Regions from separate parts of the Anaerospora sp. genome, predicted to be linked through region 3. Evidence: riboswitches for the same ligand, from Rfam matches in the RefSeq annotation. Region 3 holds a riboswitch; each other region holds the start of a gene.
What was found. Region 3 has a riboswitch for glycine ahead of gcvT (glycine cleavage system aminomethyltransferase GcvT). Riboswitches for the same ligand answer to the same signal wherever they lie in the genome.

Region 1 (3,279 bases), on a different contig from region 3:
AGCTCTTGTAACTTTTAGAGATTCTAATTGGTTTATGTCTATTGTCTTGGCCTATCAACCACATTTCATTAATCAGCCGGAGAATATTAATGTCTTCTGGGGCTATGGTCTCTTTCCAGACAAACAAGGAAACTTTGTACCGAAAAAGATGTCCGAATGTACTGGTGAAGAAATATTGACTGAACTATGCTCTCATCTTCGCTTTACCGACGAGCTTCCGTTCATTCTTAAAACCTCCAATTGCCTTCCTTGCCTGATGCCTTTCATTACCAGCCAGTTTATGCCTCGAGCAAAAGGTGACCGGCCCCTTGTAGTGCCACCAGGGTCAACAAATCTCGCCTTTCTCGGACAATTTGCAGAAATACCGGATGATGTGGTATTCACAGTAGAGTACTCTGTCCGTTCTGCACAAATTGCAGTATATTCTCTTCTTAACTTGAGCAAAGAAGTTGTTCCCATGCATCAGTATCAGTACGATACACGTGTTCTGTTTGACTCTTTTATCACCTCCTTTAGGTAGACAGCTTGGATAACTAAAACACCCGGAAAACAGCTTAAAGCTCTTTCCCGGGTGTTTTAGTTATCCGATCTAGACCGGTATCATTTATTGCTACGGTTTTACAGTTGCCTTAAATACTTGTTTTCCTTCTTTCATCTCAATTATAACAGCACTCTTTACTGCATCATGAGTCGTGTTTAAAGTAGTTGCACCTGTAATGGCAGGATAGTCTTTAGTCTGAGCCAATGCTTCCCGGATTTTACCTGGTTCTGCACTATTAGCTCGTTTAATAGCATCAATCAGCACATTCGCAGCATCATACCCCAGAACAGCCATCGCATCCGGCGCCTGTCCGTATTCTTTCTTGTAGGCCTCGACGAATGCCTGCGAAACCGGACTGGTATCATCAACAGAATAATGATTGGTGAAATAGGTATTGTTTAAAGCGGCAGCACCGGCAACTTCCGCCAGCTTAGGAGAATCCCAGCCATCACCACCAACTACCGGCACGGTAATCCCAAGCTCGCGAGTTTGCTTGACAATCTTGCCTACTTCCTCATAGTACCCGGGAACATAAAGCACATCCGGATTGGCAGCTTTTACTTTTGTTAAAATCGCTTTAAAATCCTGATCTTTTTGTAAGTAAGCTTCTTCAGTGACGATTGACCCGCCCCCTTTAACAAAAGCTTCTTTAAAGAAAGCAAGCAGTCCTTTGCTGTAATCACTGCTATTATCAACCAAAATAGCAGCTTTTTTGAGGTTTAATGTATTGAGAACAAAATTAGCCCCCACTGTTCCCTGAAATGGATCAATAAAGCATACACGAAAAGTATACTCTTTCACTTTGCCTGTTTTGTCATCCACCGTTACTTTTGGATTAGTTGCACCCACGGCCAGAAAAGGGACTTTACTGCCTTCGGCTACGCTGGAAGCAGCAATAGCATTGGAACTAGCGAAAACACCAGTTACTGCAGCAACTCGGTCCTGGGCGGTAAGCTTTGTCATCGCATTAGCCGACTCAGAGGGCTCACTTTTATTGTCACCAATCACTGCCTGGATTTGTTTGCCCAGAACCCCACCTTTAGCATTTGCTTCTTTGATTGCCATTTTTGCGCCATTTGCTGCCGAGGTCCCCATCGTGGCATTAGCGCCGGTCATTTCGTTTAAAAGACCAATTTTAATATCATTTGAAGCCAATCCGCCACATCCGGACGCAATACCGGTCAGCAGCAGCACCGCCACAATTAACGCACTCAGTCTGAAGTTCCTTTTACTCATTACAAACTCTCCCTTTTTCTGTAGATTCTCTTTGAGCCGTTTTCCGAAGACTTCACCGAAGGAAGACCATTCTCTGCATGCAAAAAATAAAAAGAGTCAAATCATAAGATTTGACTCTGAAGAACAACAAATAAGTATCCCTGCAAAAAAATGCAGTGAAACAAACGTGCTCTGTCCTTTTGCCTGAGAGTTTCATCGGTAAGTATACCTACCGACTTGCACCTTCGGCGCCCTGCTAAACAGGGGCTCTCCAGAGTTCCATCCGTTTACGGTTGTCGCAAAAAACATTACATCAACTGTAAGTTATACGAGTTTCCGTGTACTTCATATGGACACAAATATTAAGTTTTCATCACTTTTGTCTATAATAATAGTAAAATCAGCTTTTGTCAAGTAATTTCAACATCGTATCAGTCTATTACTCTTTAGCAGCCTGGTTATTTGAGTTAATTCCAATAACCGGAAAATTCCATTGGTACTTCATGCAGCAGAGCCGCAGGCCTGTCGTTATACAAAAACAGAGATACATTTGTGCAGTCCCGGTAAGATAAAACTGTGAATAATAAAAGCTTATTGCACCGACAATTGTTGCTATCGCATATACTTCCTGACGAAAAACATATGGAATTTCCTTAACAAACACATCGCGCATAATACTTCCGCCAATACCTGTAATAACAGCAACCGTTGTTACAATAAACAAGGTATTGAAATTATGCTGTATCGCTAAATTAGCACTGGTGGCAGTAAAGGCCCCCAAGCCGATTGCATCAAATACCTGAATCATATTTTTGTATTTTTCTAACCAACGATAGCTAAAACACACGCCAACTGTTGCAACTGCACTGATCATAAAGAAAGTTGGGTCACGAAAGGTAAGCGGCGGCGTATTGCCGATAATCACATCACGCAATATCCCGCCGCCTACAGCTGTCGTCACAGCCAATACCAATACGCCGAAAATATCCAGCCGCTTTTGTATCCCGGTCAGCGCTCCCGATACTGCGAAGGCAATTACGCCAGTAAATTCTACTATGTTCCAGGTTGTCATTTCATACTCTCCCTTTACTATGGTCACCAGTGACTCTATCGGTCCATTTTATCATATGCCGCGTAAATTTAGAAGGGACTAAAGTAACCTCTCTTCAGGTAGAGTAATAGAATACTCCAGATGTATTTGGGGGAGGTTTTAACTAAAATGAGACCAAAGCTCTGCATGGGGCTGATCATTATTTTCATCTGTATGGCTGCGACAACAGCTACCGTACTTGCCGCACCGCATTTGTCCTGGTATACACAAGCATTAGACTATGATGAGACAAATGCTTTGATTATTCAAGGTTATTTAGAAAATGATGGAACAGTAGTAATTGACAGGGTTAACCTGCTGACACTAAATATTTATTTTAAACAAAAAAATACTGATTGGTGGTTTGCCAATCAGGGAAATTGGGAGAACATTCCCGTCTATTTACAACCAGGTGACACTCACAAGCTAAAAT
Region 2 (3,279 bases), on a different contig from region 3:
GATACCGTTTCGTATACTGAATTTGAAGTACATGGAAATTATTAGTAGATGTTCAATGACGTGTTGAAAGGGTGGGATTACTCATGTGGGAAAATCAAATTGATATTCACAAAGTAATGGAGATCCGATCGAGAACAACGGTTTATTTAGGTGTTGGGGCAATTCAAAAGGCTAAGGATATTGTAATAGCTCTGGCAGCAAAAAAAATCAGCAAGGCCGTCATTATTACCGGTAAGGGATCGCACATTAAGACAGGTGCCTGGGATGTCGTCAAAAAAGCATTAGAGGAAACAGGCATTGAGTATATTTTGTATAGTAAAATTACGCCTAATCCAACTGTAGATCAAGTAGACGAAGCAACAAAAGAGGCTCTTGCTTTTGGAGCTCAGGCTGTTATTGCTATTGGCGGCGGCAGTCCGATTGATGCAGGGAAAAGTGTTGCCGTTCTACTTGCTTACCCTGATAAAACAGCGAGAGATTTATATCAATTTACGTTTAGCCCTGAAGAGGCTGTTCCCATTGTTGCTATTAATTTAACGCATGGTACCGGTACTGAGGCAGATCGCTTTGCGGTTGTGACCATACCGGAAAAAGAATATAAGCCGGCAATTGCCTATGACTGCATTTATCCGTTGTATGCGATTGATGATCCAGCCTTAATGACAATGCTGCCTCCCGATCAAACGGTGTATGTATCGGTTGATGCGGTTAATCATGTAATAGAAGCGGCTACCACTATTGGTGCCAATCCCTTTGCTATCAGCCTGGCACGGGAAACAATCCAGTTAGTCCATACATATCTGGAGGACGCAAAACGTGATCCCAAGGATTTAAAAGCTCGCTACTTCCTGCTCTATGCATCGCTGTTAGCCGGTATTTCCTTCGATAATGGCCTGCTTCATTTTACGCATGCCCTCGAACACCCGCTGAGCGGAGTTAAGCCGGAATTAACGCATGGTTTAGGGTTAGGTATTTTGCTGCCTGCAGTAGTACAGCAGATTTATCCTGCCAAAGCGGAAATCCTTGCGGATATTCTTGCTCCCATTGTTCCTGGCTTGACCGGAGCACCTGATGAAGCCGCCAAAGCTTATGACGGTCTCAAAAAGTGGCTGCAAGAAGTTGGCATTAGTGGCAGCCTGGCGACAGAAGGTTTTACAGAACAGGATTTGGATAAGTTGACTCAATTGGCCTTTGAGACGCCAAGTCTGGAATTGCTGCTTAGTATGGCGCCGGTAGCGGCAACCAAGGAAACAGTATGGCAAATATACAAAAACTCGCTGTAGTTTGAAAAAATAATGCGCTCTGCCGGGGATATTTTCTCCGGCAGAGCGCATTTTCGTGCCAAAATCTGTGTCAGTGGAACCGTCCCCGTGACAGCGGGGGATGAGGAGATAAGTGGATTTTTACTTGTATTTTTTCAGACAGTATTTTATAATAATGGCAAAGAGTATTCTCACAAACGACAAATGTATATATCCGGATGAATGTTGCGGGAGAGCGGCTGAACAAGCCCGCCGAAGAAGTGAAACTTTCAGGCACTCCATTACTGAGTAAAACCGCAAAGGGACGGAACTCTGGAGAGACTCTCTTACAGGGAGAGCGCCGAAGGGGAAACCCAGCAGATTCTGCTGATAAATCTCTCAGGCAAAAGGACAGAGAACTTTGTACGCTGCAGTATTTCATTGTGCTGCCGTATTTTAGCGTCCGCTCGTCTTTCCAGAGTCAAATCAATTGATTTGACTCTTTTTATTTATGAATGGTTCCAGAGAGAGGGAGAAAATATGAGTAAACAAATGCCAATTGCAGCGCCGCATACCTGGGGTAAATATACCCCTGATAAGATTTTCACAGTTGTTTCAAAAGCTACACAGGCCAAAGAGGCCTACGGCAGAGAAGTAGTTGTTAATGGGGCACCAGGTACATTTCTTGATGAGACGGAAACAATTTACTGTCTTCCGACAGTTGAGTCCGTATACCGCAGTATTCCTATGAATGAGGTAGTGGCCTATTCACCCTTAGAAGGCGCTCCTGATTTTCTGGAGGCTGCCGTACAGCATGTTTTTCGTGAGTTTCGTCCTGCTGCTCATATAAAGGCAGTAGCAACGCCCGGAGGTACAGGTGCGCTGCATAATATTGTAGCGAATTATACATCAGTTGGTGATGCGATTCTTTCCAGTGAGTGGTGCTGGGGACCATACAAATCGATTGCTGAAGATGCGCTGCGTAAGTTTGAAACGTTTTCACTTTTTGCCGGTGACCGGTTCAATCTTGAAGAATTGGAAGAAAAAATGACAGCTCTCCTTGCAAAGCAGGAGCGGCTGGTTGTTATTTTGAATACGCCCTCCCATAATCCTACCGGTTATTCAATGACAAATGATGAGTGGAAGGCAGTGCTTAACAGTGCTAAAAAGCTGGCAATGCCAGGCCGCTTTATTATTCTGGCAATTGATGTGGCTTATTTGGACTATACGGAGGACCAGAGTGCCAGCCGTTCCTTTTTTCCGCTGTTAGCTGATTTGCCGGAAAATGTTCTGCCTATTATTTGCTTCAGCATGTCCAAAAGCTTTACACTTTATGGTCAGCGGGTTGGTGCCATGATCGGCGTGTCACCAAATGCTCAGATTGCGGATGAGTTTTTTGAAACGAACCAAATTACCTGCCGGGCTAGCTGGTCGAGTATCAATCGAGGTGCTTCCAAAGTATTGGCGACTATTTATGCTAATCCAGAGTTGATTAAACAATGTGATGAAGAGCGCGCAGCTGCGCTGAATATTATCAAGTCACGGGCCGCTTTATTCAGTTCAGAGGCTAAAGCTGCAGGGTTGGAGTTCTTGCCGTACCGTTCCGGGTTTTTCCTCACTATTCCCTGCCAAAAGCCGGAAGAAGTCTGCCAGGTACTGAATAAAGCAAATGTCTTCCTTGTTCCGCTTGCCAAGGGGATACGCATTTCAGTTTGTGCTGTTCCAACAAGCAAAATGTCGGGCTTAGCAGTAAAGATAAAAAAGGCGATCGAGCGGGTTACTGTTCAAGGCAATCAATAAACCTTGAGAGAACAAGAAGGACTGTCTCATATTTGAGGCAGTCCTTCTTATTGTGCTAACTTCCGGTAATAACGAGGAATTGATAATTCCCTGCTGTTGGTGGTAAAATAAGTCATTCGTGTAAAAATAGATACGCCCCCGGAGGTAGGTATGGATAAATCAGTTGCTTTAGGAGAGCAGAAGATACGCACGTTGTTATGGGATTATTCCGTTCCGGCAATTATCGGAATGGTAGTTA
Region 3 (3,279 bases):
GTATTCCCAAAGCGCCTGCAGCCCACCCTGGCTGATTTCCGGCTGATACTGGGTGTATGCCGTATAAAACTCGGCCCGCCCTGCCAGGTGAGAGACTACTGACGGAATGAAATGATCATACGCCCCGGCTCCCAGAAAACAAGGATAATCATCAACATTGCTGTTGCGCCCGGCCCGCTGCTGCATCATCCGCAGGATTTCCAGCTCGCTGACAGCAGAAGGCAGCTCTAGCGGCTGTTTAAGGCGTATATCGGCAGGGATATCGGCAAAAAGCGCTTCCACTGACTGAACGCCGATTGTGTTAAGCATAGCCTGACGGTCGGCAGGGGTATTCGGCAGGTAATGATGACCGGCCATTTATTTCCCCCCCAGCGCTAATGCCTGATACTGCTCCACATCAATTAGCTGAGCTATTTCATCGTTATTCTCCCATTCCAGTACGGCAATCCAGCCTTCTCCATACGGGTCCTGGTTAACAAGCTCCGGTTGATCAGCCAGCTGTTCGTTAATTTCCACTACTGTTCCGGTCAACGGCGCATAAATATCTGAAACGGCTTTAACAGATTCGACCACTGACATGTTGCTGTGAATGCTGATTTTTTTGCCTACAGGAGGCACTTCAATAAACACAATATCACCTAACTCGCTCTGGGCAAATGCGGTAATTCCCACTACTGCCCGCTTGCCTTCCAGCCGTACCCATTCGTGATCCTTGGTGTACTTTAGTTCTTTTGGAAATTCCATTTTTATATCCCCCTTATTCTAAGTCGCATTTTCGTTACTTTGCAGCTTCAGTTGGCGACGGGCGGCGATAAAACGGCTTTTTGACCACAACTGCGTCAACTACGCCTCCTCTTATCTCCACTCCAATTGCAGTACCGGGCTGAATATAATTAATATCCAGCAGGGCAAGTGCCAAATTTTTGCCTATTGTCGGGGCAAAAGAGCCACTTGTCACCGTACCAATTGTTTTACCGTCAGCAACACAAGTGTAGCCAGCCCTGGCAATACCGCGGCCGGTCATTTCCAGTCCAACTATTTTCCTGGTAATTCCTTTCTGCTTCTGAGCAGCCAGCGCTTCTAAACCGGTAAAGCCCGCCTTTGTCAGCTTAACGAACATATCCAGTCCTGCTTCTAAGGGCGTAATTTGGTCTGACAGTTCATGACCATACAACGGCAATGCCGCTTCAAAGCGCAGTGTATCTCTGGCTCCCAGCCCCACAGGAATGAGTCCGTATTCTGCCCCGGCCTGCAGCAGAAATTGCCATAGAGCTGGAGCTGCTTCAGCCGGACAATACAATTCAAAACCGTCTTCTCCGGTATAACCGGTGCGGGAAATCAGGCAGCTAATGCCATGTATATTCATCCCCTGCCAGAACCAGTAATATTTTAAGGTTTGTAAATCGGAGCTCACGAGTGTCTGCAGGATTTGTACCGCCTTAGGCCCTTGCAATGCCAGCTGAGCCATGACAGCCGACAGATTTTTAAGCTCTAGCTGAAAACCATCAGCCTGCTGCTTAATCCAGGCTAAATCTTTCTCAATATTACCTGCATTAATAACCAGCAGATACTCTTGCTCACCAAGCCTGTAGATCAACAAATCATCTACAACGGTACCGTCCGGATAACACATCGGTGAATACATGGCCTGATTAATGTGCAGCGCACTGATGTCATTCGTAACCAGGCAATTGATAAAGGCATCTGCCTCAGGACCACTGACCGCAACCTCTCCCATATGGGACACATCAAAAAGACCAGCTGCCGTGCGCACTGCTCGGTGCTCTTCCAGTATTCCCGAATATTGGACCGGCATCAGCCAGCCGCCAAATTCAATGACCTTGGCTCCACTTGCCAGGTGAACATCATAAAGAGGTGTCTTTTTTTCCGTCATAATAGCCTCCTTTTTACTTGGGTAGTATGTTCCAAAATGCACAATACAAAAAGGACAGAACAAGCTTAACGCTTGCTCTGTCCTTTTACCTGAGAGATTGCCCAAACCGGCTTCCCCTTCGGTGACCGCAGCTGCGGTGCTCTCCAGAGTTTGTCAGGTTAAGGTCCTTTTGCCTGAGAGTTTCTTTTGCGGTTGTTGCTCCTTCGGCGCTGCCATTGGCAGACTCTCCCCTAACCATCATTCAAGATATGAAATTACCAATTCGTTCGTCAGATCGAAGCCAAAATCCTCCCAGATACTGGCATATTATTAGAAAATACAATCTATTATTTATATATACGACTAACACACCAGGCAAATGCCCATTTTGATTGCAAAAGTTCCAGATATGACTACTATAAAAAAACAGACCTGCAGACTGTAATAGCAGCCTGCAGGTCTATTTTTTTTGCTATTTATTAATGGAATGCGGTACCTTTGGCGACACCGCTTTCGTATAAACGAGAGGCCATTTATCAAAGAACGTATTAAAATACAAGAAGACCATGAGAAGGGCAAATTGACCGGCTAAAATTCCCATAACAGGAAATCCCATGCCCATGTCATTACCGGCAAAAGGCAGTATTTTATAGATATTAAGCCAAAGCAGACCAAATACCGTTCCACCTGCCAGCCAGATTGCCACCCGCGTAAGAACCCGCTTGACCAGGTTCGGTTCCTTGTCTGCACCTGGATAATCGTCAAACAAATGATGCCAGCATAGCATTGTCACAATAAGTGAAAGTTCCAGGGAAGCAGCCGTTACATAAGGGTTGACGCCTGGATTAATAGAAAAAGCCGCAATAGCTGCAAGATATATCTGCGGTGTAATTAAACCTCCGCCAATAAAGGCAATGACCAAACCGACCAGCCCCAGCCAGGGTTGTTTATCAGTGAAGTATTTATAGGGATAGCCTTCACCACCCTCTGCAGGGATTAAAAACCAGAAAATAAAGCCCTGACAAAAAGCGAGCACCGCCGGCCACGATCCCAATGGCTGACTGGTGATTGCATGTCCGCCCAGCTGCAATTGCATAAAACTGGGAATAAACATAGCCAGCCAGACAAGAAGCGCAAAAAACGAGCTTGTCATCATCACTGCTAACCCGTCAAGCGGCGGTTTCAAGTTACCTGCCCAGGGTTTCTTCTGGAAGAGAGATACAAAGGGAATTTGGGCAATTATCACAGGCAGTACATAAAAATTAGCCGTTTCCCAGCCTTCAAGAGCCAGCTTCAGTTCCTCTCCATTCTTAGGAGCAAACATAATTGCCAGATTGAAAGGCTTCCACCAGATACCGATAAATGAAATCAATAGCAGATACGCTGCTATTCCACAAATAAAACTA

Region 1: it holds a riboswitch for glycine, as region 3 does, so the genes downstream of both, RTR76_RS16780 (ABC transporter substrate-binding protein) here and gcvT (glycine cleavage system aminomethyltransferase GcvT) in region 3, are expected to answer to the same signal.
Region 2: it holds a riboswitch for glycine, as region 3 does, so the genes downstream of both, RTR76_RS14720 (aminotransferase class I/II-fold pyridoxal phosphate-dependent enzyme) here and gcvT (glycine cleavage system aminomethyltransferase GcvT) in region 3, are expected to answer to the same signal.

Annotation. Positions count from the first base shown of each region.
Region 1 covers NZ_DALZUO010000025.1:30,550-33,828, reverse strand. The annotation lists gene RTR76_RS16785 (oleate hydratase) at 1-520, shown strand, start outside; gene RTR76_RS16780 (ABC transporter substrate-binding protein) at 611-1,777, opposite strand; glycine riboswitch at 1,939-2,041, opposite strand; gene RTR76_RS16775 (trimeric intracellular cation channel family protein) at 2,196-2,828, opposite strand; gene RTR76_RS16770 (hypothetical protein) at 2,976-3,279, shown strand, end outside.
Region 2 covers NZ_DALZUO010000019.1:68,749-72,027, reverse strand. The annotation lists gene RTR76_RS14725 (iron-containing alcohol dehydrogenase) at 84-1,283, shown strand; glycine riboswitch at 1,481-1,559, shown strand; glycine riboswitch at 1,565-1,666, shown strand; gene RTR76_RS14720 (aminotransferase class I/II-fold pyridoxal phosphate-dependent enzyme) at 1,782-3,041, shown strand; gene RTR76_RS14715 (MATE family efflux transporter) at 3,192-3,279, shown strand, end outside.
Region 3 covers NZ_DALZUO010000003.1:157,623-160,901, reverse strand. The annotation lists gene gcvPA (aminomethyl-transferring glycine dehydrogenase subunit GcvPA) at 1-357, opposite strand, end outside; gene gcvH (glycine cleavage system protein GcvH) at 358-744, opposite strand; gene gcvT (glycine cleavage system aminomethyltransferase GcvT) at 779-1,894, opposite strand; glycine riboswitch at 2,046-2,135, opposite strand; gene RTR76_RS04340 (hypothetical protein) at 2,346-3,279, opposite strand, start outside.